4 regions of the Intestinimonas sp. HCP28S3_D6 genome follow, and region 4 is predicted to be linked to each of the others. Evidence: riboswitches for the same ligand, from Rfam matches in the RefSeq annotation. Region 4 holds a riboswitch; each other region holds the start of a gene.
The links. Region 4 has a riboswitch for cobalamin ahead of ACTNBK_RS03200 (energy-coupling factor ABC transporter permease). Riboswitches for the same ligand answer to the same signal wherever they lie in the genome.
Positions count from the first base shown of each region.

Region 1: it holds a riboswitch for cobalamin, as region 4 does, so the genes downstream of both, ACTNBK_RS01460 (ABC transporter substrate-binding protein) here and ACTNBK_RS03200 (energy-coupling factor ABC transporter permease) in region 4, are expected to answer to the same signal.
Region 2: it holds a riboswitch for cobalamin, as region 4 does, so the genes downstream of both, ACTNBK_RS09745 (cysteine-rich small domain-containing protein) here and ACTNBK_RS03200 (energy-coupling factor ABC transporter permease) in region 4, are expected to answer to the same signal.
Region 3: it holds a riboswitch for cobalamin, as region 4 does, so the genes downstream of both, ACTNBK_RS05945 (homing endonuclease associated repeat-containing protein) here and ACTNBK_RS03200 (energy-coupling factor ABC transporter permease) in region 4, are expected to answer to the same signal.

Region 1 is NZ_JBQHTM010000002.1:88,870-96,085, reverse strand. It holds gene ACTNBK_RS01465 (ribonuclease J) at 220-1,878, opposite strand; cobalamin riboswitch at 2,236-2,414, shown strand; gene ACTNBK_RS01460 (ABC transporter substrate-binding protein) at 2,523-3,647, shown strand; gene ACTNBK_RS01455 (FecCD family ABC transporter permease) at 3,634-4,722, shown strand; gene ACTNBK_RS01450 (ABC transporter ATP-binding protein) at 4,719-5,507, shown strand; gene ACTNBK_RS01445 (DUF1653 domain-containing protein) at 5,582-5,803, shown strand; gene ACTNBK_RS01440 (arsenate reductase family protein) at 5,807-6,139, shown strand; gene ACTNBK_RS01435 (NYN domain-containing protein) at 6,879-7,216, opposite strand, start outside.
Region 2 is NZ_JBQHTM010000025.1:32,046-39,261, reverse strand. It holds gene hemW (radical SAM family heme chaperone HemW) at 1-795, shown strand, start outside; gene ACTNBK_RS09750 (phosphodiester glycosidase family protein) at 1,042-4,278, shown strand; cobalamin riboswitch at 4,427-4,610, shown strand; gene ACTNBK_RS09745 (cysteine-rich small domain-containing protein) at 4,739-5,050, shown strand; gene lysA (diaminopimelate decarboxylase) at 5,299-6,588, shown strand; gene ACTNBK_RS09735 (sulfide/dihydroorotate dehydrogenase-like FAD/NAD-binding protein) at 6,883-7,216, shown strand, end outside.
Region 3 is NZ_JBQHTM010000012.1:20,948-28,163, forward strand. It holds gene ACTNBK_RS05940 (hypothetical protein) at 708-2,348, opposite strand; gene ACTNBK_RS05945 (homing endonuclease associated repeat-containing protein) at 2,816-3,208, opposite strand; cobalamin riboswitch at 3,448-3,654, opposite strand; cobalamin riboswitch at 4,059-4,194, opposite strand; gene ACTNBK_RS05950 (homing endonuclease associated repeat-containing protein) at 4,234-5,277, opposite strand; gene ACTNBK_RS05955 (ABC transporter ATP-binding protein) at 5,290-5,934, opposite strand; gene ACTNBK_RS05960 (ABC transporter ATP-binding protein) at 5,975-6,895, opposite strand; gene ACTNBK_RS05965 (ABC transporter permease) at 6,882-7,216, opposite strand, start outside.
Region 4 is NZ_JBQHTM010000005.1:93,967-101,182, reverse strand. It holds gene ACTNBK_RS03230 (precorrin-2 dehydrogenase/sirohydrochlorin ferrochelatase family protein) at 1-317, opposite strand, end outside; gene hemA (glutamyl-tRNA reductase) at 280-1,533, opposite strand; gene cobI (precorrin-2 C(20)-methyltransferase) at 1,562-2,242, opposite strand; gene ACTNBK_RS03215 (ATP-binding cassette domain-containing protein) at 2,247-3,092, opposite strand; gene cbiQ (cobalt ECF transporter T component CbiQ) at 3,089-3,871, opposite strand; gene ACTNBK_RS03205 (energy-coupling factor ABC transporter substrate-binding protein) at 3,874-4,167, opposite strand; gene ACTNBK_RS03200 (energy-coupling factor ABC transporter permease) at 4,182-4,898, opposite strand; cobalamin riboswitch at 4,928-5,118, opposite strand; gene ACTNBK_RS03195 (sirohydrochlorin cobaltochelatase) at 5,137-5,925, opposite strand; gene ACTNBK_RS03190 (precorrin-8X methylmutase) at 5,946-6,590, opposite strand; gene ACTNBK_RS03185 (cobyric acid synthase) at 6,595-7,216, opposite strand, start outside.

The sequences.
Region 1 (7,216 bases), on a different contig from region 4:
ATCTCCTCTCTCCGTACCGCCAAAAGTGGTACCACTCAGAAACCGCCCCGCTGATTTTATATAGAACATATGTTCTATATCGTGCATGTATCATAGCACCATTTCGATACCAACGTCAATGCAACTTTCCGGTTTTTTCCTCGCTCCCTCCCCGGAAAAGTACGCAAAAAAGGACCGCCGTTCTCTCGAACAGCGGTCCTTTTTCATTTCGATTGGTCCTCAGACCTCCATGATGACAGGCAGGATCATGGGGTTGCGCTTGGTCTTTTTGTAGAGGAAGCCAGACAGGTCGCTCTTGATCTCGCCCTTGATGGCGGACCAGTCGGTGGTGTGGGTGCGCTCGCAGCGCTCCAGGGCCTCCACAGCCACCCGGCGCAGCTCCTCCATGAGCCCCTCGGACTCCTTGACATAGACGAAGCCGCGGGTAATGATGTCGGGGCCGGAGACCACGGCGCCGTTCTCGCCGGACATGGAGGTGACCACCACGATCATGCCGTCCTCGGCCAGGTGCTTCCGGTCACGAAGAACCACGCTGCCCACGTCGCCCACGCCGTAGCCGTCCACAAAGACCTTGCCAGCGGGGACAGTGCCGTTGAGCTTGATGGAGTTGTGGGTGACTTCGATGATCTTGCCGATGTCACTGATGACGATGTTCCGGGGGTCCATGCCCATCTCCTGGGCCAGCTTGGCATGGATCTTCAGGTGGCGCTGCTCGCCGTGGAGGGGGATGAAGAACTTGGGCTTGACCAGGGCGTGGATGATCTTCAGCTCATCCTGGCAGGCGTGGCCGGAGACGTGAAGCTCCCCTGCCCGCTCGTTGACCACCTCGGCCCCTTTGCGGTAGAGCTCGTTGATGACGTTGCCGATGGAGTTCTCGTTGCCGGGGATGGCGGAGGCGGAGAGGATGACCCGGTCGCCGGCCTGGATGTCCACCTGCTTGTGGGTGGAGAAGGCCATGCGGGTGAGGGCGGACATGGTCTCGCCCTGGCTGCCGGTGGTGATGATGCACACCTTGTTCTTGGGCAGGCTCTTGATGTGGTTGACGTCCACCAGGGTGCCCTCAGGGATGTTCATATAGCCCAGCTCGGTGGAGACCCTCAGGGCGTTCTCCATGCTCCGGCCGGTGACGGCCACCTTCCGGCCGTACTTGGCGGCCACCGAGATGACCTGCTGGATGCGGTCCACGTTGGAGGCGAAGGTGGTGACGATGATGCGCTGGTCGCAGCCCCGGAAGAGGGCGTCGAAGGAGGCGCCCACGCACCGCTCGCTCTTGGTGTAGCCGGGCCGCTCCACGTTGGTGGAGTCGCACAGCAGGGCCAGGACCCCCTTCTTGCCCAGCTCTCCCAGCCGGGCCAGGTCGATCATGCCGCCCTGGATGGGGGTGGAGTCGATCTTGAAGTCGCCGGTGTGGATGACGGTGCCGATGGGGGTCTTGATGGCGAAGGCCACGGCGTCAGCGATGGAGTGGTTGACGTGGATGAACTCCACGGAGAACTTGCCCGCCTTGACCACCTCGCCGGCCTCGCAGGTGATGAGCTTGGTCTTGTCCAGGAGCCGGTGCTCCTCCAGCTTCAGCTTCACCAGGCCGGCGGTCATGCGGGTGGCGTAGATGGGGGCGTTGACGCTGCGCAGCAGATAGGGGATGGAACCGATGTGGTCCTCGTGGCCGTGGGTGAGGAAGATGCCCCGGATCTTGTCCTGGTTCTTGATGAGGTAGGTGAAGTCGGGGATGACCACGTCGATGCCGTACATATCGTCGTCGGGGAAACCCATACCCACGTCCACCACGATGATGTCGCCGCCGTACTCATATACCGTCAGGTTCTTGCCGATCTCGTTGAGACCGCCGAGAGAAATAATCTTCAGTTTTTCTGCCATAAAAGTATGCTTACACTCCTTTTTTCAGTCGATGGATGGAAGGGATGCAGGCACAGGGGCGCAGCAAAACAAAGCCAGAGATCCGCTCCGCGCTTTCCGGCCCTGCCTCGCCGGAAAAAGAGAGCGCTCCCCCGCTGGAAGCCGCGACGCCCTATCCTGTTTTTGCCTTATAATCAGTGCCGGAGCACATAAAGCCATAAAAAGACGGTCCGTCCCCACCGTTGGAGCGGCGGGGGAAAATGACCCATTACGCGTAGTATACCACATTCCACAGGGAAAGTATACAAGAAATTTGTCCGTTGCCCCATCGAGAAGGATTGCGCTTCCAGTGGAGATATGCTATACTGGCCGTGCTGAACTGAATATGCTGCGTCTGGTGGAGCAATGCGCTCTGAAAAGGGAAGCGGGGTGAGAGTCCCCCACAGCTACCACTACTGTGTAAGGCGACAACTGGCCATATGCCACTGTGTAAACGGGAAGGCGGCCACGCGGATGAACCGAAAGTCAGGAGACCTGCCAGACTGCAATACGGGGGAGATTTTCCGGGTTAGGGGGAATTGCCTTACTTTCAGGATCTTGCTCTGTATGCAATTCAGGGCAGGATTTTTTTATTTCCCATACGGGAAGAGAAAGGAAGGCATCCCATGAAAAACCTGTGGAAACGCACCGCCTGCGGCCTGTTAGCCGCACTGATGCTGCTGGGCGCCGGCTGCTCCGGCCAGCCCGCAGCATCTCCCGCCCCAGCCGAGACCACACCTGTCCCCTCCGAGACGGCGGAGCAGACCAAGACCACCACCTTTGTGGACGATCTGGGCCGGGAGCTGGAGCTGGAGCTGCCCATCACCCGGGCCTGTGTAGCCAACCGCTACAACAACGAGCTCATCCGGGCCGTGGGCGCCGGAGACTGCGTGGTGGGCGTGGATATCTACACCTCCCAGGACAGCGTGTACTGGCCCCAGTTCGGCGAGGATGAGACCTTCGGCAAGGACGAGTACGACTATGAAAAGATCGTCTCCCTGGCCCCCCAGGTCCTGATCGTGCCCAAAAACGGTAAGGTGGAGGAGTCCATCGAGGCCCTGGAGCCCTTCGGCATCCAGGTGGTGGTCATCACCGGCTGGGACAACTCCGACGTGCCCAAGCAGATCCGCCTGTGCGGCACCCTCTTCGGCAAGGAGGAGCAGGCCGAGGAACTGGTGGACTTCTATCAGGGTCCGGTGGACTACATCAACCAGCAGCTCCAGCAGGTGACAGAGCGCAAGACGGTCTACTGGGAGTACGGCGGCGACTACACCACCTGTATCCCCGGCACCTCCAATGACGGCTGGCACAACATGATCCTCATGGCCGGCGGCGAGAACATCTTCGGTGACGCCTCCCTGGCCGGCAAGGACATCGACCCGGAGCAGATCCTCCTGGCCGATCCCGACCTCATCGTGAAGATCTACGCCGGCGAGGTGGTGGGCAACAGCGGCGTCTTTACCGCCCCGCCCCAGGAGGAGTTCGCCACCAAGGCGGAGGAGATGCTCAAGCGGGAGGGCTGGAGCGACCTGACCGCGGTGAAGGAGGGCAATTTCTACCTCAACACCGCCTTTATGAGCGGCGGTCTGGGCAAGATGATCGGCGCGGCCTACATGGCCAAGTGGCTCTATCCCGACCTGATGACCGAGCTGGACCCGGACGCCATCTTCACCCAGTGGATGGCCTATCAGGGCTTTACCCCCAACGCCCCCCACTACTACCATATGCCCGCCCAGGATGCGGCCGCCTGAGCCGGAGGAGCGGACCGCCGCCCTCAGCGGCCGCTATCTGGCCCTGAGGGCCCGGAAACGGCTATGGCTGTGCCTGGCAGTCCTGCTGCTCCTGGCCGCCGCCCTGGCCGCCTGCTGCATGGGGGTGGCCGACCTGACCCCCGGCCGACTGCTCGCCACCTGGCTGCCGCCCCTGCGCCCCCTTCTGGGGAGCGCCCCCCTCACGGAGACGGAACAAAACGTCCTGCTGATGCTGCGGCTGCCACGGGTGGCCATGGCGGTGGTGGCCGGGGCCGGATTGGGCTGCACCGGCACCGTAATGCAGGCCATCACGGGAAACGCCATGGCCAGTCCCTTCACCACCGGCCTCTCCAACGCCGCCGCCCTGGGCGCGGCGCTGGTGGTCCTCTTCGGCGGCTTCCCGGTCTATCTCCAGGAGAGCGCCATGGTCCTGGCGGCCTTTATCATGACCATGCTGTGCGCCGCGCTGGTCTACGGCATCTCCTCCCTGCGGGGCCTTGGGCCGGAGACCCTGGTCCTCACCGGCATCGCCCTCAACTACCTCTTCAGTGCCGTCAACTCCAGCATGCAGTACATCGCCAACGAGCAGCAGCTCCCCGCCATCATCCACTGGACCTTCGGCAGTCTCACCGGCGGCAGCTGGTGGGACGTCGCCATCATGGCCCTCTTCCTGGCAGTGGTCTACCCTCTCTTCGCCTCCCGGGCCTGGGCCATGAACCTCATGTCCTCCAACGGCGACGAGAGCGCCGCCGCCCTGGGGGTCCACGTGCGCAACACCCGCCTGGTCCTGGGCGTGGGCGTGGCCTTTCTCACCGCCTCCGTGGTCAGCTTCACCGGCATCATCGGCTTTGTGGGGCTGGTGGCCCCCCATATTGCCCGCTTCCTCATGGGGGGAGACCACCGGTATCTCCTCCCCTTCTCCGCCCTGTGCGGGTCCATTCTGGTGCTCGTCGCCGACACCGTGGGGCGGGTGGCCTTCTCCCCCACCACCCTGCCGGTGGGGATCGTCGTCTCATACGTGGGGGTTCCCCTCTTCCTGTACCTCATTCTGAGAGAGAGGTGGGGCAGAGCATGAGCGCTTTGGAACTCTCCGGGCTCTCCTTCTCTTACCGGCAGCACCCCGTCTTCCACAGCATCTGTCTTTCTGTGGAGGAGGGCCGTTTCTGCGCTCTGCTGGGGTCAAACGGCGCCGGAAAGACCACCCTGCTCAAATGTGTCAACCACCTGCTCCGGCCAAGCGAAGGCCGGGTGCTGTGGCGTGGTGTGGACACCGGCCGTCTCACCATGCGGGAGCGGGCCCGGATCTACGGCTACGTCCCCCAAAATACCCAGGTCAGAGCGGGACTCAACGTTTTCGAAACCGTCCTCTCCGGCCGCCTCCCCCACATGGGCCACCGGGCCTCCCCCGCCGATGTGAACGAGGTCTCCTCCCTGCTGGAGGAGCTTGGTCTGGCAGAGCTGGCTTTCCGCCCCCTCCACCAGCTCAGCGGCGGGGAGCGACAGCGGGTGCTCATCGCCCGGGCCCTGGCCCAGGCCCCGGAGGTGCTGCTTCTGGATGAGCCCATCAGCAGTCTGGATCTCCGGTATCAGTACGAGATCATGGACCTGCTGCGCCGGGTCTCCCGGGAGCGGGGACTCACCGTAGTGGCCGTCCTCCATGACCTGAACATGGCGGTGGAGTATGCCGACGAGCTGGCCCTTCTGAAAGCCGGACAGCTGTACGCCAAGGGGACGCCCCGACAAGTACTGACGGAACAGGCCGTGGAGGATGTATTCGGCATCCGCATGGAGCTGATGACCATAAAGGGCCGTTCTGTCCTGCTGCCGGTCCGGGACGCCGTGGCGCCCTCTTCCCCGTGATCTTCTCCTTTTCAAGGGGCACTCCTTATGCTACAATGGAGAGACCATTCTGACTTTTGAGAGGAGCTGTCTGCATGGAGGAGATCCGGCCCGGCCGTTACCGCCACTTCAAGGGGAAGGAGTACCGGGTGCTCTACACCGCCCGCCACTCCGAGACCCTGGAGCCCATGGTGGTCTACCAGGCCCTCTACGGGGAGCGGGGCATATGGGTCCGCCCCGCCGCCATGTGGGGGGAGCACGTGGAGCGGGAGGGCTATTCCGGCCCCCGCTTCACTTATCTGGGCGAGGAGGCATAAACCGTGAACATCCAGATCTTTGGCAAAAACAAGTGCTTTGACACCAAGAAGGCCCAGCGGTATTTCAAGGAGCGGGGCGTGAAATTTCAGGCCATCGACCTTCTGAAGTACGGCATCAGCCGCGGCGAGCTCACCAGCGTGAAGAACGCGGTGGGGCTGGAGGCCCTGCTGGACCCCAAGGCCGCTGACGCCGCCCTGGTGACCTACCTGGCCTACGACGAGGACAAGCTGGAAAAGCTGCTGGAGGACCCCAGGCTCCTCCGCACCCCCATCGTCCGCAACGGGAAGCAGGCCACCGTGGGCTACTGCCCCGAGGTGTGGAAGACCTGGACCTGAGGAGGCCCTCCATCCGAACCGGGCGCGCTCATAAAACCTTCCCCCTGAAAGGGGGAAGGTTGATGGCCCTGCGGCCTTGCGCTCTTTGTGGGGCATGGTTTCCCAGGCGCGCCAAACCACATACAAAAATGGGGCCCCCGCGCGAGCCCAGCGCAGCGGGTCGCGTGGGGAGAGGACGAGCAAGGGAGCGGAGTGAGAAATGCCCGACAGCCGGGGAAACCCCACAAGGCTGACCAGCCTTGTGGGGAAAGAACGAACAGTGGAACGAGCGAGACCTGCCCACAAGGGCAGGGCGAGGGATGTGAAACTTGTGAGGATGCAACGGTGCGGACTTTGCGAGGACGACAAAACCCGTTTCTTTTTCCCTGCTGGAAAAAGAACGGTTTTTGCAATCCAAAAAAAGGGGCTCCCAAGGGGGTTAGGTGGCTCCAAATAGGAATCCGGCGGCCCGTCTTTACGCCCCCATTGAGCACCAGCCCCGTCTACGGTAGACTACCTGGTTGGAACAGGGACAAGCCGTGGTCCTATCCAACATTTTTTCGCCGCCTGCGTAGGTGGTTATCGCAGCGTGATGGCGCTGCCCGATATTTCTTCTATTGGGGGGCTCAGCTCCGTCCCTCTTCACTCTTCACTATTACCTCTTCCTTTGTCTGTGGGGCGCGACGCCCCGGCGCGCCTGCCCTACCGCACAAAAACGCCCCTCCGGGCTGGTCAAGCCAGCCCGGAGGGGCGTTGCGTCTTATTTCCGCTTCTTATCTCTCAGGTAGATGTGCTTCGTATGCGGATTGCTGGTCTGCCGCACATCCACTTCAAAGCGGTCGATGCTCTTGATGAGCTGGGTCAGCTTGGAAAAACCGTAGTTCCGGGGATCGAAGTCGGGCTGCTGCCGGATGAGCAGGTTGCCCAGCTCCCCCATGAAGGCGTAGCCGTCCTCGTCGGCGATCATGTCCATGGCGTCGGCGATGAGGTGGACCACCTCCTTGGGCACCTTCTTCTGGGCGGGCGCCGGGGCGGGCTGGGGCTCCGGTTCCGGCTCGGAGGCAGGCGCCGGGGCGGGCTCCGCCGTCTTTTTCCGGC
Region 2 (7,216 bases), on a different contig from region 4:
CAGGAGGCGGTGGCCGCCATCCGGGAGGCCAAGATCAAGAACTTATCCCTGGATCTGATGTACGGTCTGCCCGGCCAGGACATGGCTATGTGGCAGGACTCGGTAGAGAAGGCCATCGCCCTTCAGCCCCAGCACATCTCCGGCTATGGCCTGAAGGTGGAAGATGGCACCCCTCTGTGTGCCCGTGTGTCCCGAGGTGAGGTTCTCCCCAACGACGACATGCAGGCCGACATGTACCTGTGGATGGTGGCCCGGCTGGAGCATGCCGGTTATCGCCAGTACGAGATCTCCAACTTCGCCCAGTCCGGCTTCCAGTCCCGGCACAACCTGAAATACTGGCTCACCCGGCCCTACCTGGGCTTCGGCCCCGGTGCTCACTCCGACTTCGGCGGCCGGCGCTTCTCCTTCCTCCGGGACCTGGACGGCTACATTGACGGCGTGCTGGGCGGCAAGCCCATCATCGACTCCGACGACCTCATCCCCAAGCGGGAGCGTTCAGGAGAGTACTTGATGCTCCGACTGCGGACCACCCGCGGCATCGAGGAGTGGGAGTACCGGCGGGAATATTTTATGAACTTCGACCCCATCGAGGCCAAGCTGGCCGAATATGAGCACAACGGCTGGGCAGCCCGGGACGGGCACCGCTGGCGGCTCACTCCCATCGGCTTCCTCATCTCCAACCAGCTTATCGGTGAGCTGCTGGAGCGGCAAGAGAGCGCCACTTTGGAGACTACCCTTCCCAAAGTGCAAAAAACACCTCCGCCGCCCCCTCCCTCCGAGCCATCCACCCCCTGATCCCAGCGTCCCGTATACCGTCCCGGCAGGCCGTCATGACCCGGTCTGCCGGGATTTTCGTTTGCCGCGCAGGCATTCTAACTTTTTCCTAACATTGGTCTCTCCCCCAGCAAAACGACAGCTTTTCCCAGCCTCTGCCGTTTACAAAAAAGGGGGGGTGTGTTAGGATTATACCTATCATGGATGGGCCGCCCAACGGCCAGTCCCGTTCCCTTTCACCCTGCAATGATTTTTGGAGGCAACAGCATGAAACGATTTGGCATCCGGGCCACTGCGCTGACCCTGGCCGTTCTGGTGGGGCTCTCCCCCGCCGCGTCCGCGTCCATCGCTCTGGGCGACGAGCTCCACGGCGGCACCGTCTCCCTGGCGCCCGGCTCTGATCTGGTGGAGCAGGTCTTCTGGAGCAACTCCAAGTCCGACCTGCGCACCGAGCGGTACATCTCCTACTCCCCTGCCGATGGCGTCTACCCCGTGGTGGTCTACGGGGACAAGCTCATGTCCCGGCAGGACCTGGCCACCATGGCCAAGTCTCTGGAGGCCCAGGGGCTCCGGGTGGTGGGCGGCGTCAACGGCGACTTCTTCGACCTGTCTACCGGCAATGCCCTGGGTGTCATTATCAGCGACGGCGTATTGCGCACCACCTCCGGCGGCTACTACGCCGTTGGCTTCCTGGCCGATGGCACCGCCTTTATCGGCAAACCCGACCTGGCCGTCACCGCCACCTTCAACGGCTCCACCATGCGGGTCACCGACGTGAACAAGACCCGCACCGCCGCTGACGGCACCCATGAGGGTGGTCTCTACCTCTATACTGACGAGTTTAGCACCACCACCCAACATACCAGTCCTGGCTACGACGTGATCCTCACCCCCGTCACCACCAATGTGGGCCAGACCGTGGACGTAGATTTGGACGTCACCGACACCGACGGCACCGCCTCGGAGGCTGCCGCGGAGACTCCTACGGAGACAACAGCTCCGGGCACAGATGCCGCATCCTCCGGCGACATTGCCACCGATTCCCAGAACCTGGAGACCACCACCCCCGCTGAGGGCACCCGCCAGGTGGACGAGGTCACTGCCTCTCTGCTTCTCTCCGATGAACTCACCGTGGGCGGTCGTCTGGTGTGCACCGTTGATCAAGTGCTGGAGTCCACCACCTCCATCCAGATCCCCGAGGACAAGCTGGTCCTCACCGTCAACAAACAGAACAACGAATGGCTCCTGGGCCAGGTGTCCTCCCTGAAGCCTGGCGACCAGGTGAGCATCGACGTCACCGCCGCCGACAGTCGGTGGAATGATGTGGTCACCGCCATCGGCGGCTACTACAAGATCGTCACCAATGGCCAGGTGGGACCCCAGACCGACTCCACCGCCAACCCCCGCACCGCCATCGGCATCAAGGCCGACGGCAGTGTGATCTTCTACGCCATCGACGGCCGGCAGTCCGGTTACAGCGTGGGTGCCACCCTCACCCAGGTGGCCCAGCGGCTCATTGAGTTGGGCTGCGTAGAGGCCGTGGCTCTGGATGGCGGCGGCTCCACCACCATCGGCGCCACCATGCCGGGGTCCTCTGCCATGGAGATCCTCAACTCCCCCTCCGACGGCAGCCTGCGCACCGTCAGCAACGGTATCTTCCTGGTCTCCAGCCTCAAGCCCAACGGGGTGCTGGACCACTACTATGTCACCCCCTACGACTCGGTGGTCCTCTCCGGTACCCAGTTGGCCCTCACCGCCACCCCGGTGGATGAGAACGGCTACACCTTCTCAGACAGCACCGCCGTCTCCTGGTCCATCCGCAACGGCGACGGCATCGTGGACGTAAACGGCGTCTTTACCGCCGGCAGTGAGAGCGGCACCACTCAGGTCACCGCCTCTGCCAACCGGGCCGAGGGCAGCGCCTCCATCACCGTGGTCAAGACTCCCGACTCCATCTCGGTGACCAACCAGGCCACCGGGGCTCCCGTCACCTCCATCGCCCTGGACCCCCAGGAGAGCATCGATCTCACTGCCAGCGCGGTCTGGAAGAAGATCGCACTCACCAGTCAGGACACCTGTTACACCTGGTCGGTTGACCCCGCCGTCGGCACCGTGGATGAAAACGGCGTTTTCACCGCCGGTGCCAAGAGTGCCACTGGCAATCTCACTGTCAGCGCCGGCGGTACCTACATCACCATCCCCATCACCGTGGCCGGCCACATCAACACGCTGGACGATTTCGAGACCGATGAGGGTCTCTCCGCCCTCACCAGTTCCTCCAACGCGGTGATCAACCGGGAGTCCTCCGGCGATCTGGTGCGCTACGGTAAGCAGAGTGCCCGGGTGGATTACAGCGCCGGCGAGACCGGCTCCGCCTCTCTGGGCTCCTCCCTGGCCATCCCCACCGGCGACCGCTACCTGAGCATGTGGGTCTACGGCGACGGCTCCGGCAACACCCTCACCGCCACCATCGCCGACGGTGCCGGCATCACCAGCGACGTGGTTCTCTCCGCTTTGGACTTCACCGGCTGGAAGCACCTGACCGCCGCCCTGCCTGAGGGCACCGCCGCCCTCCAGGGGCTCACCGTGGTCTATGGCGGCGGCGAGAAGGCCATCGGCACCATTTATCTGGATCAGTTCACCACGGCTACTGAGGCGCTGACCGACGAGACCGTCCCCACCGTTACCGTGACCGCCGAAAACGGCAAGCTTACCGGCTACGTCTCCGACAACGTGGACAAGGACTTTGCCAAGTCGGCCATCACCTTGACCCTGGATGGCAAGAGTGTGAACTTTACCTGGAATGAGTCCACCGGCACCCTGACCTATACCCTCCCCATCAGCGACGGCAAGCTCCACCGACTCACCATCACCGCCGTGGACCAGAGCGGCAATGTGGGCCGCGGCTCCTACAACATCCTTCCCACCATCAACGAGGACGGCTCCACCACCTCTCAGAGCCCCTTCGTGGATATGACCGCCCACTGGGCCGACCTCTACACCACCTACCTCTATGACATGGGTGTGGTTCAGGGTGTGGAGTCCAGCTCCGGCCTTCTCTTCCAGCCCGATAAGAACATTACCCGGGGTGAGTTCTCCCTGATGGTGGCCCGCTGGATGGGTCTGGATCTCACCGCCTATTCCGATGTCACCCTCCCCTTCGCCGATCTGGACACCACTCCCTCCTGGTGTGTGGACGCCATGAAAGCCATGTACGCCGAGGGCATCATCAAAGGCAGCCTGGATAACGGCGTCCTCATGGGCCGGGCCACCGCCTCCATCAGCCGGGCCGAGGCCATGACCATTCTGGGCCGCATCCAGGGCAAGGGCTATGTGACCCAGTCCCTGACCTTCAGCGATACCGCCTCCGTCCCCGCCTGGTCTCTCCCCTACGTGGAGTCCCTGGTGGGCCAGGGCATTATTTCCGGCTACAACAACCAGCTCCGGCCCAATGACTCCGTCACCCGGTCCGAAGTGGCCAAGATGCTCTTCTACCTCATGTAACCACCGTTTTTCCGCTCCCCGCCGTCTCACGACGGCGGGGAGTTTTTTTCCACCGCTCCGGCGCCTGTGGGGGAAAAGTCCACTTGACAGGGCAGGGAAAAGCCGCTATGATGATAGGTACCGGAGGGAACTTCCCCCCGGTGCAAGTGAATATCTCTGGTACGCAGGTGCGCCGATGGCGCTGCACAAGGGAAGCCGGGTGAGAATCCCGCACAAAGCCGTTGCTGTGTTGGCGGAGGGGTCCCCAGATGTCACTGGAGTAAGTGCTCCGGGAAGGCGGGGACCGCGCTGGACGCCGAAGTCAGAATACCTGCCTGCGTATGACGCACACAAAAACCTCTCCGAGCCTGGGAGGGTGCCGCGCTTCCGCCCTGTCTGGCGGGGGGCCATTGCTGCACGCTGTTCAGGCCGTGCAGCTTTTTTGCTGCCTGGAGACCGCCACGATGGAAAGGAGTCCGCCATGAGTGAACGTGACCGCGCCGGCGCCCCCAACTGGAAAGGTAAGGCCTTTTCCTTCTTCTCCCATCTCCAGTGCGAGTATTTCCCCTGCCATCCCACCAACGACCCGGACAATTTCAACTGTCTCTTCTGCTACTGCCCCCTCTACGCCCTTGGACCCGACTGCGGCGGCAACTTCCGCTACACGGAAAAGGGCATCAAGGACTGCAGCCGCTGCACACTGCCCCACCAGAGGGACAACTACGGCTATGTAACCGCCAAGTTTCAAGAGATCGCCCGCCGGATGGCAGAGGAGCGGGAGCGGCCCCGCTAAACACACCCCTTTTACGGGAAGGGGGACATATCACATCCTGCCATTCCTGTTTGTAGGATACGCGAAAAGGGTCCCGGACACCATGTCCGGGGCCCTTTTTGTCCGGGCGGCACGCCGTCTGCGCCCAAAAAACAAGTCCCATTTTGTGGGTTTCCGGTTGCGCCCCGGGCCAAAGCTGGTATAATAGTGCCCAGATGATTTTGGGGAGCCCCCGCTCCCCTTCACCAAAGATCGGGAGGGAACCACCTATGTGCATGGAGATCCGAGACAACACCCTTTATTTTGACGGCTGCGACACCACCACCCTAGCCAAGACCTACGGCACCCCGCTGTACGTCTACTCTCAGACCGCCCTAGAGGGACGCTTCCAGGCCCTTCACACCGAGTTCCTGGACAAGTGGGAGAACACCCGTGCGGCCTATGCCGCCAAGGCCTTCTGCACCCCCGCCCTGCTGCGGCTGGTGAAGGACGCCGGCCTGTGCGTGGACGTGGTCTCCGGCGGTGAGCTCACCTGCGCCCTCTCCGCCGGCTTCCCCGCCGAGCGCATCGAGTTCAATGGCAACAACAAGCTGCCCGCCGAGCTGGAGCTGGCGGTGGAGAGCGGCGTGGGCCGCATCATCATCGACGGCCTTCAGGAGCTCTCGTTGCTGGAGTCTATTTGCGCCCGGAAGGGCAAGAAGATGAAGGTCCTCTACCGGGTCACCCCCGGCGTCAAGGCCGACACCCACGACTACATCATCACCGGAAAAAAAGACTCCAAGTTCGGCATTCCCCTGGACGAGGACATCATCTACCCCGCCATCAAGGCCGCCATCGATTCCCCCTGGGTGGACCTGCTGGGCCTCCACTTCCACGTGGGCTCCCAGCTCTTCGAGGTCCGGCCCTACCTGGAGGCCCTGGAGGTGGTACTTGGCTTAGTGAAGGAGACCTGGAACCGCTACCACTTTGCCATGACCGAGCTCAACGTGGGCGGTGGCTTCGGCATCCGCTACACCGACGAGGAGCCCAGAGGATACGGCTGGTACCTGGACCCTCTCATGGAACGCATCGACGCCTTCTTCCGGGACCTGGGCCTCCCCCGTCCGGCGGTGGTCACCGAACCCGGTCGCAGCGTGGTGGGCGAGGCCGGCATCACCCTCTACACCGTGGGTTCCATCAAGGACATCCCAGGCGTTCGGAAGTACGTGTCCGTAGACGGTGGCATGACCGACAACATCCGTCCCGCCCTCTACCAGGCCAAGTACCGGGCCATCGCCGCCAATAAGGCAGAGGCTCCCACCACAGAGACGGTGACGGTGTGCGGCAAGTGCTGCGAGTCAGGAGACGTCCTCCTCCGGGATGCCACCCTCCCCGCTCTGGAGGCCGGAGACATTCTGGCCGTCCTCTCCACCGGCGCCTACGGCTACTCCATGGCCAGCAACTACAACTCCAACCCCATCCCGGCGGTGGCCCTGGTGAAGGACGGCCGCTCCGGACTCATGGTCCGGAGGCAGACCTGGGAGGACCTCCTCTCCACCAGCTGCGATCCCGGCCTGTAAATCAGCAGGAATCCATCCCCTCCGGCTGTTGCCGGAGGGGATGGACCTGCTTTTTGTCGTGTTCTCTCTGTTTTCTGTGGAAATCGCACAGCCTGCTGGGTTTGTATTTGTGCATTCTTATAATTTTTTTGCAGACCTGAATTTTCACCTGTTCTTTTGCTATGAGATGTGCTAAACTAAATAGCGTGAAATTGACTTGGCAACGGCTGTAACGAAGTGCTTGTGCGCACGGGCTGGTTACGGCGGTTGCTTTTCTTTTTACCAGCACATATTTGCCTAAGGGAGGAGCACATCATGTACCGTATCGTAGAAAAAACACCCCTAAACCCCACCGTCACCAAGATGGTGGTGGAAGCCCCCCTCATTGCCAAAAAGGCCCTGCCCGGCCAGTTTGTCATTCTGCGGGCCTGTGCCGACTCCGAGCGCATCCCTCTCACCGTAGCCGACTACGACCGGGAAAAGGGCACAGTCACCGTCATCTTCCAGATCGTAGGCGCCGGCACCATGGAGCTGGACGCCCTGAAGGAGGGCGAGTCCCTCCACGACTTCGTGGGTCCTCTGGGCCGGGCCAGCCAGCTGGACGGCCTCAAGAAGGTCTGCGTTGTGGGCGGCGGCGTGGGCTGCGCCA
Region 3 (7,216 bases), on a different contig from region 4:
AGCCTTGGTTGCTGTAGTTTTTTCCATTCCAGCGATCATTTTTTGTATGGTATCCATCTGTTGGAACGGACTCCACTAATGCCTGTAAGCTTTCGGTATTCACTTCCGCAGTGGGAATTTGGACATAGACGATTGCTCGCGGCTTCGCAGTAAGCAGAATGAATCCTGAAACCCCTGTGAGGGGGATAGCTGCTTTCGCATTGTCATCTAATGTGTTCCATCCCTGAGCAGCAATGGCAGCTTTACCATCTACCCCTTGAAATTCTCCATTTTGTAAATAATTAGAAGTATCCGCTATAATCGCACCATGGTCATACGCCGTGCTTGACGCAATGCCAGTCCGCGCACCTCCTTTACTCAGTAACAGAACCGCTCCGACCTTGGAATTCCACGTATAGGACTGAACCTTTGCCCCTTCTGGCAATGCAGCTAAATAGGCATTACCACTATTAGGTCCTATCTTGGTTGTTCCAATCAGCGACAATTCTGCAACATGGGTTTCTGCAGCCTCTCCGATGGTATAAACTATATTAACAACTGCTTCATTATCTTGATCTCCAACCGCTAGTACCCCTGTTGGTATCCAGGAGATGCACATTCCCATTATGCACAGCAATGCTATAAAAGTTCTCATTTTCTTCATCATGTTCTTAAAATCGAAAAGAATCCCCCGGGAGCAAGCGAATACTTGCTCCCGGGGATTCTTTTCAGAATCTAATCAGAATGATGTTCGGAGACGCTGTACCATTTTGAGAGATAATCCGAACACAATTCGTGCCAGTAGGAATCGTATAACTGCCAGAAGTAGACTCATTTATATACAAATTCCCGCTGTCTACGGTTGCGGTGACTACGCTTCCCGCGCTCATCGCTCCAGTAGCAGAAATATCGTAAACAGTCACACTTCCAACTTTGGTCACTGTTCCACCCATATCCACCAATCCAGCAAGGTCCTGATTACCATCAATCAAAACAGAGGGTATCGCAGAGGTCCCTGTCCCAGTCCCCGTCACCGTGTAGATGCCGCAAACCTCAGCGGAGGTCTCACCGAAGATACCGGGTGTGGGGATGGTGGTGTTATCCGTGCTGCTCATCAGTGCGGATGTATATACCCGGATATAGCTGATGCTTGTAAGCCCCGCAGGCGTACCGTCCGGCTTTACCGCCCACGCAATGTCGAAGCCATCCCCGCCCTGCGTGGTGGCCGCGGCGGTGTAGGGATTGATCGCGGTGCCATAATTGCCGCCATTGATATGGACATCCGCATAGCCAAATTGATAGTCCGCAGTGGTGTCCGTGTCCTTCACCAGTGTAACGCCGGTATAAGTCACGCTGGCGCCGTTAAAGGCGGAAGCGCCGACGGTCTGATCGCTGGAGACGGCGGACGTCTTCCACACGCCGCCGTAGTTCGCCGTGGTGGGGAACCACGCAGCGGCGCCAGCCTTGAACGTCCCGGTGAGTGGGAAGGAAACGCCGGGATTGCGCCCGTTCGGATCCGTGATGCTGTACTGAATATCGCTCCCGCTCAGGGTATAGGTGATGTTCACATCGCGAAGCGTATTGGGGTCATAGTACAAGCTTCCGGCCAGCTCATACCAGGTCTTTCCATCTTCGGAGACCTGGACAGAGGCCGCCTCAGGGTTGCCGTTGAAGGCGTTGCCGTAGACGATGAAGTCCACGCCATAGGGATTGCTGGGGTCATCCTCGATATAGGCCTGGTTTCCTTCGCTGTCCCGCAGGGCATACTGGACGTAGCCGCCGCCGGCGCCCAGGGAGACGCCGGTAGAAGAAAACCCGCCCAGGATCTTGGGAGTGCTGCCATCCGTCGTGCCGCCGTCAGTATAAGGGCTGCCCCACATCGTACCACGGGCATACTGGCCCAGCGGCAGATAGCCCTGCAGGACTCCAGTGATGGCGCCGCCGGCCAGCTGCCCCTCCGGCGCATCAAAGCTCAGCGTATAGACATTGTTGCTCTGGGCCGCATTTTCCAGTTTGATCACAATGCTGCCCCCGCTGCTGTTGGTCACCAAATACTTGGTGCCACCCTCCGTTTCCTCCACAGGCGCGGACAGGGTGCCGCCAGTAATGGTGATTCCGTTGTCCTCGGCGCTGTCTACATAGAGGTAGAAGCCGGAGGGATAGTAGCCGTCCTCACTCGACACGATATCTCCCGTGTGATAATCATTGGAATTTACGTTTTCACTATCCCACACCACCGACAGGGCGCCGGCGGTATCCACGCTGATACGGTCATGGTCATTGTCCATCACCGCTCCCGCACTGACCGACAGCAAGCTGAATGCCATCGTCAGGGCCAGCAGCATGGCTGTGAATTTTCTCGTTTTCATACCCAAAACCTCCTTAAAAATATCCCGCTGGTTTAGGATCCCGCATGTTCTCTCGTGTTTCCCTGTCTGCCCTTCGCCTCCTCCCTCCGCCGGTCGATAGAGAAACCTCAATGGTTCAAATCCGTGTCCAGCCGCCAATGCGGCCGCCGCCGCGCTCCTGTCACAAAGCGCAGAGGCCGCCGTACCGGTGGCCCTTCCACACTTGATCCATTCCTTCCCGCCAGACACCAATACCGTTCCTGTGCAGTTGCCGCCCCGCATTGCTCCACGTCTCTCCGCCGTTGGTGGCTCGGCCGGTCTCCCGGCGTCCTGGCCTACTCCGCTCACGGAATATCGCTTTCGGTGCTGGGTATTCAGTTGTCGGCCGCAAACCGGCCATATGAGACGGGCAAAGGCCCGTTGGAATCTGGGAAAGGAATCGGCATAGGGGAACCCTATGCCGGAAGGAGGGGTTCCCCTCCTTCTCTTTATGGTTTTCCTGCCTTCTCCGGATGCTCTTCTGCCTCCTGATCACGGAGCTCCCGGGCGTAGAGCTGCGTCTGCCGCTCAAACTCGTCTTGAAAGATCTTCCGGCTGGTGATGGGCCTCTGCCGCTTCGGAGAAGGCAGCCCCGCCGCCGCGATCACATGTTTCCAACCGCCAAAACGGGAGGAGATGTAGGCCCCGCCGATGATCTCGCCGGCGTTGGGCGTAAATCCAAAGCGGACCGCCTCCTGTCGGACGTACTCCAGCAGCATATCGTTACTGTCCTCGGCATGTTCCTGTGCAAACTGTATGTTCAGAGCCCGCAAGGCCTCTTTGGTTCGTCCTATGACCTTTCGGTTAAATGACCGGCCTTCTTGGAATGTTTTATTCTCCACGGGCAGTCCCTCCAGATACAGGTACAGAGCGGTTCCCTCCGGCACCAAACAAAAAAAGACAGGCGCATAAAATGCGTCCGTCTTTATCCCCAATGGTATGGAAGAAAAAAGCGGACGTATCATCATACGTCCGCTTTTGCTCCTTTTCAGGGGGTGAAAGGGTACACTGATCCCGTGCACACCTCTCATCTGGCGTTTTTTGTCAGAGCAGTCCCGAAACCCGGGATTGAGCTCTTAGTAGGTCTTCTGACTGATGTGTCCCGACGGCCATATTGACCGCCCTTGCATACCCGCCGCCTTCCCAGCTAAGCCATTACGACCGCCAGTGACCTGCTTTCGCAGAAAACGGATATACTCCACAATCACAGCTATTGAATTGCGCGTCCCCGCAGCTTTCGCCGCGGTTCCTGCCGCAAAACATGTCCAGGAATTACACCTGATTCCCTTGTTCAGCCGAACAAGGATGCGTGTCCGCTCCGGTGTTCCGGAGCCGGGTCGCGCATTTGCCACAAAAGCCGGATGCAGTATTCAGTTTTGGGCATTTCCTGCCGGAACGAGAAAGCTCTGATACATATGGGAGAGGTCGTTCTTATCTGCATCAGATTATAGCACCGCAGAGTTCTTAAGTCAATAAATAGTTATCAAAAATCGCTTTTTCGTCAAAAAATGCGCGAAAACAAAGCCCCCCGGTGTTTTTCTTTTTAAAAAATCCGGCGGACCACTTTCCGCCGGATTACCCATGCAAAAGGTGGACGCAGTGCCGATATCTCCGCTTTAAAGGGTAAACCAACCAAAGCCTTTTCTGAACCTTCAAAAAAGACGAGATACCGACAAAGCATTCCACCTTGATGCTCTTGTCCGCCACAAGGTCGACATTCCTGGCTCACGGCTCCAAGCCGCACACAGTAGAGATAAGACTGCGCCGGAATTTCACCGGCTTGCCGTTTCAGACGCCCTGCGGCGCCACCTTATGACATTCCTGTATTTACTTATTGTAATCAGCATAGCAGTTTCCTGTTGTGCTGTCAAGTGTGGGATGCTTTATTGCTGCCTGATTTTCTTAATTTGATGCGGAGCCTCTGTGCTTCCGAGCCTGTGAGCGGCGCCCTGCCCAGTTGAAAGAGCGCATTCCGCAGTGAGCCGAAGTTTTCCGACAGCTCATTTCGCAGTGACGGAGAGAGCTCGTCCCGGAGCGGAGAGCGGCCCAGTCTACGGCAGATCTCCTCCAGGCGCGCCAGCAATTTGCTCTGTTTGGCGGTCGGCGCCTGTATCAAGGTAAGTACACAGCTCCCAGCACATATTCGCTGCTGGTACTCCCACTTTGCCCGCACCTCTTCATCTCCCGACAATGGTGTTAGGCCAGCAGCCTCCAGAATACTTCCCCAGCTTCGCCAGCCTGTGCGGAGTGTCAGCCGCAGTGGTTCCGGAACCTCTTCCCGCAGCGGGGTACGTCCCAAGCGTCCTGCGAGTCCCTCCAGCTCTTTTATCTGTTCGGGTTCCGGGGGCTCTGTGTGGAGCGGGTGGGCTTCCAGCCATTGGTCTAAGGTTTTCGCAGCCATCAGGACCTGATTCCAGGCACCAAAATGGGTGCGGAGCAGCTCCGCTTCTGGTATCTCACGCCGAAGCGGCGGTACCCCGCAAGTCACCCATCGCTCTGACAACGCCAGAAGTGCCCAGCCTGCCTCCGGCTGTTGTGTGAGCACCGCCATCCAGTCTGCTGTTACTGACTGTTTCTCCATGCCGTACCGCAACCCCGCCGCCCGGAGCGCGGCGGGCCAGGTTCCAAATCGGCGCTTCAGATACGCCCGGTAGAGCGGAAAAATATCCTGCTGTGTGGGCGTACGGCCCAATTCTTTTGCTCTTTCAGTTAGAATCGCCGCCAACTCCTGGATGGAATAGCTTTCGCAAATTGCCCGCCCCAACGGCTTATCTGGCGCATAATCCCGATATTCCTGCCGGAGATATGCTTCCGAAACTCCCTCTTTTGCCAGGCTCTCCACCACCTGTTGATAATAACACACTTCTTGCGGTGTTAGATACGGGGGATGCTTGATCTTTTCTCTGGCCATCATTTTCTCCTCTTAGAGCCGGCACTGTTCCGGCACATCTGCTCCCTCTTCTGCCGGCCACAGCTTCCTTCCTGACAGGTGAAGGATCTTTGTACAAAAATGCTTGCAGAGAGCCATGTCATGGGATATAAACAGGTACCCAAGTCCCTTTTCCCGCTGGATTTCCTGCAGTAAATGGATGATCTGGGCCTGTGAGATGACATCAAGCATAGAGGTCGGCTCGTCCAGCACCAGGAAAGAGGGTTCCAGAAGCATGGCACGGGCCAATGCCAAACGTTGAAGCTCACCGCCGCTGAGCTCCGCTGGTCGGCGCTCCAAATGCTCATCATAGATGCCATACCGCTCCAGATAGCCGCACAAAGTTTTCCGAGAGTAGGGCATCTTTAAGAATAGGTACGGCTCCTTCATGCTGTCCGCCAGTTTCATCTTGGGGTCAAAGGCCACCTCCGGGTGTTGAAAAAGGATTTGGATCCTTTTGCGGGGTTTGCCTCGGTAGGGGTAGGTCAGCTTTTCTCCATCCAACCGCACTTCTCCCGTGGTAACAGGGAAGAGTCCTGCCAAAATCTGACCAATGGTAGATTTTCCGCTGCCGCTGTCTCCAAAAACAGCCAGTGTTTCTCCTCGGTCAACCGTAAAAGAAATGTCCTCCACGATCATGGGTCCTCGTGCGAAATAGCGTTTGGATACCTTTATCGCCTCAATGAGCATACTTCCAACACCTCACAGCCCGCTCATCCACTTCAATCAGTGGCGGTGCCTTTCTACACTGCTCCGTTCTCCATACGCAACGGTCATAAAAATGGCATGCACTCTGGGCAATGGTATCCTTCCTGGGTGGTGCAAACCCCATATTTGCCTGTAGACCATTCTCTGGAAGAGCGTCCAGCATAGCTCTAGAATACGGGTGTAGAGGTTCGCCAAAGAAAGAAGTACTGTCACCGCTCTCAATCTGTTGGGAGGCATACATGACTACCACACGGGACGAAATAGTCTGTGCGAAGTGGAGATCATGAGTGACACAGAGCAGCGTGCGCTCTCCCAATCTCTGAAAGGCATCCTCTACCAGAGCGATGCGGTGGCGATCCAGGCCTTTGGTAGGCTCATCTGCCAAAACAAGTCCCGCCCCAGCAGCTATGCCCATGGCGATCAGCACCCGCTGGCGCATACCGCCAGAGAGTTGGAAGGGATAGCTGCGGCACAGGGCCTCACTTTGTTCCAGTCCAAAAGATTCCAGCAACATGGCAGCCTGAATCAGCGCCTCCCTCCGGGTACAGCGTTGGTGCTTGCGGATAGTTTCGCAAAGCTGATGCCCCACAGTAAAAAGGGGGTTGAGCCCATTTCCGCTGCCTTGGGGGATATAGGCGATCTCCTTCCCGCGGATTCGGTTGAGTTCCTGCTCCCGGCAGCCCAGCAGTTCCCGGCCGTTGAGTCGGATAGAACCGGTGATCCGTGCTGAGGTGGGCAGCAACCCCAGTGCGGCAAGCAGCAGGACGCTCTTTCCGCTCCCCGTTTCCCCCACCACTGCCAGACGATCGCCGTCATATACCGTAAATGTCGTATCACTCACCGCCTCAGGGTTGTCTCCGAAGCGGATGGAGACTCCCTCAATTTCCAGCATTAACTTCCTCCTTTCTGCCTCTTATACGTACGGGGCCCTCGCCGTAATAGCTTAACAGCATAAACCCAAGCACGGAGACGGATATACAGAGAATGGGGGGCACGTACCACCAGTAGGCCCCGTTGATGATCCCATTGCGGAAAAAGGCATAGTGCAGGATGCCGCCCCAACTCTTCTGCCCGATCACACCCAAGCCCAGAAAACTGAGGCTGGCCTCTGTCAGCATAGCGCTACCCACAGATAAAACAGCCCGAATAAAGACGATCTCTCCAAGATTGGGCAGAAGATGCCTCGCCATAATATAGAACCCACCGGCTCCCA
Region 4 (7,216 bases):
TCCTCCCGGCAGTCGGCCACGGTGACGGGGATGCCCAGGGCCCGGGCCTCCTCCCCCACCTGCCGGTTCACCGACCGGTCATCCGTTGCGGCCACCGCCAGAAAAGCCCCCTTCAGATCGCCGGGGGCGTAGGGCCGCGCCTGCCAGTCCACACCGGGGACTGCCCCGGTCCAGGTGGGAGAAATGACGGTGACCGCCGCCCCGAAGCGGGAGAGCACCGCCGCCCGGCGGGTGGCGATGGCCCCTCCCCCCACAATGACGCAGCGCCTGCCGGTGAGGTCAACAAATAGCGGGAAACGGGATGCGTTTTCGGTCATGGCTACCCTCCCTCTCCCGGCTTTTGACGGCGGTGTGGACCTTGATCTTGCCCACACACCGCTCCAGGTCCTCCGGGCTGATGTGCTCCTTGAGCCCGCCGGTGAGGAGGTCCACCGCCCGGCCCACCGCCAGTTCGATGAGCTCCTCCGGGTCCAGGTCCTCCTCCACCTCCGGGTAGGTGAGGACCCGCTCGGTGATGGCCGTCTTCAGGTCCTCGATGGCGGGCAGGCATTTGCGGTAGTTGTTCCACTCGTAGAACCGGCCCATATAGTCGTCCAGAATGTCCAGGGCCTCGGTGGGGATTTCGCCCTGGTGCCGCTCGGCCCCCAGGGTGTCCACGTTGTAGAGCCGGACCTCCGGCAGGTCCCCCACCGCCGCGTCCACGTCCCGGGGCATGGCCAGGTCCACCACATAGGACGGCCGGCGGCCCAGCCGGCTCACCTGCTCCGCCGTGACGGTATAGTGGGGGCTGGTGGTGGCCGAGAGGACAATGTCCATCCCCTCCATGGCGGAGGTACGGTCGTCATAGGACACCACGCCGCAGCCGGCGGGGACCACGGTCTCCCCGTGGCGGTAGGTCCGCAGGGTGACGGTGACGGTACAGCCGGCCTCCCGCAGGAGGGTGGCCGACAGCCGCCCCATCTCCCCGTTGCCGATAACCAGGGCCTTCTTCCCCGCCAGAGAGCCCATCTGGCTGGTGAGCACCTCCACGGCCCGGGCGGCGGCAGAGGTGGCCACACCGGTGAGGCGGACCTTGGTCTTGATCTCCTTGCCGGCGGCCACGGCGTTGCGGAAGAGGGTCTCCAGCACCGGGTCGGCGGCGCCCTCCTCCCGGGCGATGGCGATGGCGCCCTTGACCTGGGAGAGGATCTGGTCCTCCCCCCAGATCTGGGACTGGAGCCCACCGGAGACCTCCATCAGGTGGCGGGCGGCGTCGCTGCCCCGGCGGGTGACGAAGGCCCGGGCGAAGGGGGCATAGCTCAGGCCTACGGCGGCGCAGAGCACCTCCCCGGGCTGGAGCTCCACCCCCTTCTCACAGGAGAGGTAGAGCTCGGTGCGGTTGCAGGTGGAGAGGAGGACGCAGCCCAGCACCCCCTCCACCTCCGAGCGGATGCGCTCCACCAGCACCCCCACCTGGGCCCTGGTGAAGGAGAGCTGCTCCCGGAGTTCAATGGGGGCCAGGCTGTAGTCCAGGCCTGACATCATGATGACCATTGGGGTCTCACTTCCTTTTTGATGGGTCTCATTCCTTGACCAGGACGATGGAAAAATAGCCGGTGCCGTCGGTCATGTCGGCAAAGTGGGGACAGACCAGCTCCCCCTCCATGCCGCAGTTGGCCACCAGGGAGGCGTGCTCCAGCATGCCCCGCTCCGCCAACTGGGCCTGGAGCTCCCCGATGGCCTTGCCCGCCTTCATGAAGACCTTGTTGGCCCGGATGTCCAGACAGTCGGCGGCGTCGTGGGAGGCGGGGACGATGAGGAGCCGCTCCGCCCCCTCGCACAGAGAGGTGTTGAGCCGGGCGGCCACGGCGCAGAAGGAGGGCACCCCGGGGATGAGCTCGGCGGCATAGCCCCGGGCGAGGACCTTCTTGTGGACGTAGATATAGGTGGAGTACACGGTGGGGTCCCCCAGGGTGATGAAGGCCACGTTCTTGCCCTCGTCCAGCAGGGCGCAGATGTCGCCCGCGATCTGCTCGTAGCAGCCGTCCAGCACCGCCCGGTCCCGCACCATGGGGGTGGGACAGTAGAGGAGCTCCTTCCCCGCCACGATGTCTTTGACGATGTTGAGGGCGGTCTTCTCCCCCGCGCCCTTGTCGGGGACGGCCACGATATCGGCCTCCCCCAGGACCCGCTCCGCCTTTTTGGTCACCAGCTCCGGATCTCCGGGGCCCACGCCTACGCCGTACAGCTTACCTCTCTCCATGCTTTCACTTCTCCTGTAACAGTCGATTGATCTCCCGCCGTGCCGCGCTGATGGTGGCGGCGGTGGGGGTGGTGTCCAGCCCGTCCCGCTCCCGCAGGATCTCCATGAGGTGGGCGATCCGGGGCAGGCGCAGATGGTTTTTCCGCAGCTCCTCGGGCTGGGCGAAGAGCGCCTCCGGCGTCCCCTCCAGGATCACCCTGCCCCCGCCCAGGAGGTAGGTATAATCGCAGTAGAGGGGGACGATGTCCATGTCGTGGGTGGCGATGAGGATGGTCATGCCCAGACTGTCCCGCAGCTCGGTCAGAAGGTGCATGATGTCGCTGACTCCCTGGGGGTCAAGACCGGCGGTGGGCTCATCCAGGACCATGACGCTGGGCTCCATCACCAGCACGCCGGCGATGGCCACCCGCTTCTTCTGCCCGAAGGACAGGGCGTGGGTGGGCTTGTCACGGAGGGCGCTCACGCCGGTGCGCTCCATGGCCGCCTCCACCCGGCGGCGGACCTCCTCCTCGGGCAGCCCCAGATTCACCCCCCCGAAGGAGATGTCCCGGTAGACGTCGGCAGAGAAGAGCTGGTCGTCCGGGTCCTGAAAGACGATGCCCACCTGGCGGCGGATCTCCCGGATACCCTTGCGGTCGTAGACCGCCCGCTTTCCGTTCACCGTCACCGTCCCCGCTTTCGGGGTGAGGACGCCGTTGAGGTTGAGGAAGAGGGTGGACTTCCCCGCCCCGTTGGCCCCCAGGATGCCGGTGATCTTCCCCCGCTCCGCCCGGAGGGAGATGTGGTCCAAGGCCACCGTCCCGTCCTCATAGGTATAGTAGAGGTCCTGGGCCTCGATGGCATAGCTCACGCGAGGAGCCTCCTTTCCAGCAGCAGGGTCACCACCTGGAGGGCGGCTGCCGCTGCCCCCCAGGCATACATCCGCCCGCCGCCGGTGTAGGCGGCGGACAGGGTGGTGAGACTGCCGTCATAGCCCCGGGATTCCAGGGCGGTATAGACCTTGTCCCCCTTCCGCCAGGCCCGGAGGAAGACCAGGGACACCAGGTCCCCCATGTGGTCCAGGCTCTTGCGGAAGCTGCCGTACCCCAGCCGGGACTCCTGGGCCACCCGGATGCGCCCGGCGGTGTCCATGAGGACGAAGATAAAGCGGTAGATGAGCTCCATGAGCTCCACCAGCAGCTTGGGGACATGGAGCCGCTCCAGGGCCAGGATGAGGTCGGTCATGGGGGTGTTGAGGGCCAGAAAATACATGGCCGAAATGGCGCCCATGGCCTTGCAGAAGACCATGAGGCCCGTGTGGAGGTACAGCCGGGAGACGCCCCAGCGGAACCGTCCGAAGAGGAGCACCGACCCCAGGGCCGGCTCCTCCGCCCCCAGTGGCCGGATGACGATGGTGAGGCAGCCGATGACCAGGAAGGCCAGGGGCACCTTCATGAAGTGGAGGACGGTGCCGGGGCGCTGTCCCCCCAGGGCCACGTTGAGGACGCACATGACCACAAGGGTCACAAGGCCCACGGCGATGCTCTCGCTGAAGAGGCAGAGGAGCAGTACCGCCAGGGAGACCCACACCTTGGCCACCGGGTCCACCCGCCTGAGGCGGGAGAGATAGGCATATCGGTCCGTCCCCATGGTCACACCTTCTTTTTATCCTCCGGCTTTTTGGCGGTCACCCGGCCCAGCACAAAGCAGACGATGCCCGAGCCGATGGCGGCCTGGAGGGCGAAGAGCAGGGACTCCACCTCGCCGCTGGCCGGCTCGAAGATGGGCTGGAACCAGGGCTCATAGTCGGGGTTGGTCTCCTCGATGAGCTCCCCCGCCATGCCGTCGGCGCCGCCGAACTCGGCACCCCGGCAGTACCACAGCGGGAAGGCCGCCAGCACGATCACAAGGCCGATGAGGATCAGGTTTTTCTGCCATACCTTCATGTTGTTTCCCCTCCTTACAGCACGGCGAGCTCATGGAGCTCGGCGGCGGAATACTTCTCCAGCACGTTGAAGACCACCACGGTGAGGAGGCCCTCGGCGATGGCCAGAGGGATCTGGGTCACAGCGAAGATGGTGAGATACTCCGCGATGTTCCCGTAGACCACGCCCAGCTGGAAGGAGGTGGTCACATAGGTCAGCAGGTCGCCCAGGGCGGCGGCGCAGAACACGGCCACCGCCGGCTTGGCCCCCGCCTTCTTCAGGACCTGATAGACCGCCCAGGACACGATGGGCCCCACGATGGCCATGGAGAAGACGTTGGCGCCCAGGGTGGTGAGACCGCCGTGGGCCAGGAGCAGGGCCTGGAACAGCAGCACGATGAGACCCAGAATGGTGGTGGCGGTGGGCCCAAAGAGGATGGCACCCAGGCCCACGCCGGTGGGGTGGGAGCAGGAGCCGGTGACCGAGGGGATCTTCAGGGCCGAGAGGACAAAGGCGAAGGCGCCGCACATGGCCAGCAGGACCTTGGCCTTGGGGCTGCGCTCCACCTTCTTCCGGATGGACAGAAAACCGGCCACCACGAAGGGGACGCAGACGGCCATCCAGCCAAAGGCCCAGGTCTTGGGCAGGTAGCCTTCTGCGATGTGCATGGCCGAGGCGCTGAGGGTGCTGAGGCCCAGCACGGCCACCATGGCCGCCAGGAGCCTCACGTTGGTGTAGTTGCGTTGCTTCATCGGGATCTCTCCTTTTTCCTGTCTCTCGCAGGATGGATACGTCAGGGCAGGTCTTCCGGCTCAAGGCTCACCGCCGTCCCCGCGCCTTCCCGGACCTCCTTTCTCCGGCCCAGTGGCAAATCTGCGGGGCGGCTCCCCTCTCACGGCAGCGGGACTGCGCGGGATTTTCACCCAGCTTCCCTGTTAGGTCCCGTGGGACACCCTGTACGGAACTATGAGAACGGGCCTGTGCCCGGACTCAACGGTCCTCTGCCGCCTCCAGGGCGTGTCGGACGAAGAGGGCGCGGATCTGGGGATACTCCCCCAGGCCCTTCAGCTCGCAGGACACCTGGTAGCCCCGCTCCGTCAGCTGGCTCTTCCAGCTCTCCGGCTCGTCGCCGGCCAGGTCGTTCTTGGCGTGGTCCCCCGCCACCACCATCAGGGGGTGGAGGACCACCTTCTTCACGGTTTCCCGCTCACCCAGCCGCCGGAAGACCTCCTCCAGGCCGGGATAGCCCTCCACGGTGCCCAGCACCGCGTCGGTCCGCCCGCCGTCGTGGAGCATGTACTCCAGCTGGCAGTAGGCGGCGTTGGCATAGTGCTCGGTGCCATGGCCCATGAAGACGTGGGCGGTGTCCGCCTCCGCCTCCGGCAGAAGCTCCGTCAGGGCGGCGGCCAGGTCCCGGTAGTCCTCCAGCGTGGTGAGGAGGGGCCGGCCGAAGGACATGCGGGCAAATTTCGCCCGGAAGGGCTCGGCCTGGGCGCACAGCTTGTCGAACTCGTCCCCGTTCATGATGTGGGTGGGCTGGAGCACCACGTCGGCAAAACCCTCCCCCGCCAGCCGCTCCAGGGCGTGGGGCACGTCGTCGATGCATAACCCCTCCCGGTCGGCCAGGCGGCGCAGGATCATGCCGCTGGTGAAGGCCCGGCGCTGGACCCGGCCGGGCATCCGCCCGGCGATGTCCCACTCAATGGCCTGGATGGTCTTTTCCAGGGTATCCAGGTGGGTGGTGCCGAAGGACACCACCAAAACCGCTTTCTCTGTCATTGTGGTCTCCCCTCCCCCGGTCACTCCCGGGCGTTGCCGGAGGCCAGGTACAGCATGGCGTTGCAGATGGCGGCGGCCACGTTGCTGCCGCCCTTCCGCCCACGGGCCACGATATAGGGCACATCCTCGGTGAGGAGGAGCTCCTTGCTCTCCACCACATTCACAAAGCCCACCGGAGCGCCGATGATGAGGGCAGGCTTCATAGCCCCCTCCTCCAGCAGCTCACAGGCCCGGACCAGGGCGGTGGGGGCGTTGCCCAGGGCCAGGATCAAGGTGCGGTCCAGTTTGGCGGCCCGCTCCATGGAGACCACCGCACGGGTGACCCCCCGCTCCTTGGCCTCGGCGGCCACGTCGGGGTCGGACATGAAACACACCGCCTCCCCGCCGAACTTTTCCAGCACCCGCTTGTTGATGCCCGACCGGGCCATCTGGGTATCGGTGACGATGGTGCAGCCGCCCTTGATGGCGGCGATGCCCTGCTCCACCGCGCCGGGGGAAAAGACCAGATTGTCAGCATAGTCGAAGTCCGCCGTGGTGTGGATGACCCGCTTCACTACCGGCAGTACCTCCGCCGGGAAGGTCCGTTCTCCCAGCTCCGATTGGATGATCTCCATGCTCCGGGCCTCGATCTCCGCCGGGGCCACCCGCTGCAATTCTACTTTCATATGCTCATTCCTCGCCATTCAGAATCCGGTAGACCCGGTCCATGTCCAGACTGGCCCGGACACCCGCCGCCAGCTTGTCGTACTGCTCTTCCTGATAGGTCTCCCAGTCCACCGCCGCGGCGTCGGGGGAGAGCCCCTTGGCCGACAGCAGGGCGTTGACCAGCTCCTGGGCAAAAGCCCCGGAGTCAAAGATGCCGTGGACGTAGCTGCCCCACACGTTTCCCCGGGCGGCGCCGTCCGGCTTCTCCACTCCGTCCAGGCAGGTGAGCCGGGAGAGGGGGGCGGCCTCCTCCAGGTAGGTGGTCTCCCCCATGTGGATCTCGTAGCCGTGGAAGGGCACCCCGTCCAGGCCCGCGAAGAGGCCCTGGCCCCGGCGGAAGGCGCCGCTGACCCGGGTGCGGGTCTTCTCCCCCAGGAAGACGGTCTCAGTGGGCAACAATCCCATACCCGCCATGGTGCCGCCGCTCTCCACCCCGTCAGGGTCGGAGAGGACCCGACCCAGCATCTGGTAGCCGCCGCAGATACCCACTACCGCGCCGCCCCGGGCGGCGTGCTTGAGCACCAGGGCCTCCAGGCCGTTCTGGCGCATCCACTTCAGGTCGTCCATGGTGCTCTTGGTGCCGGGG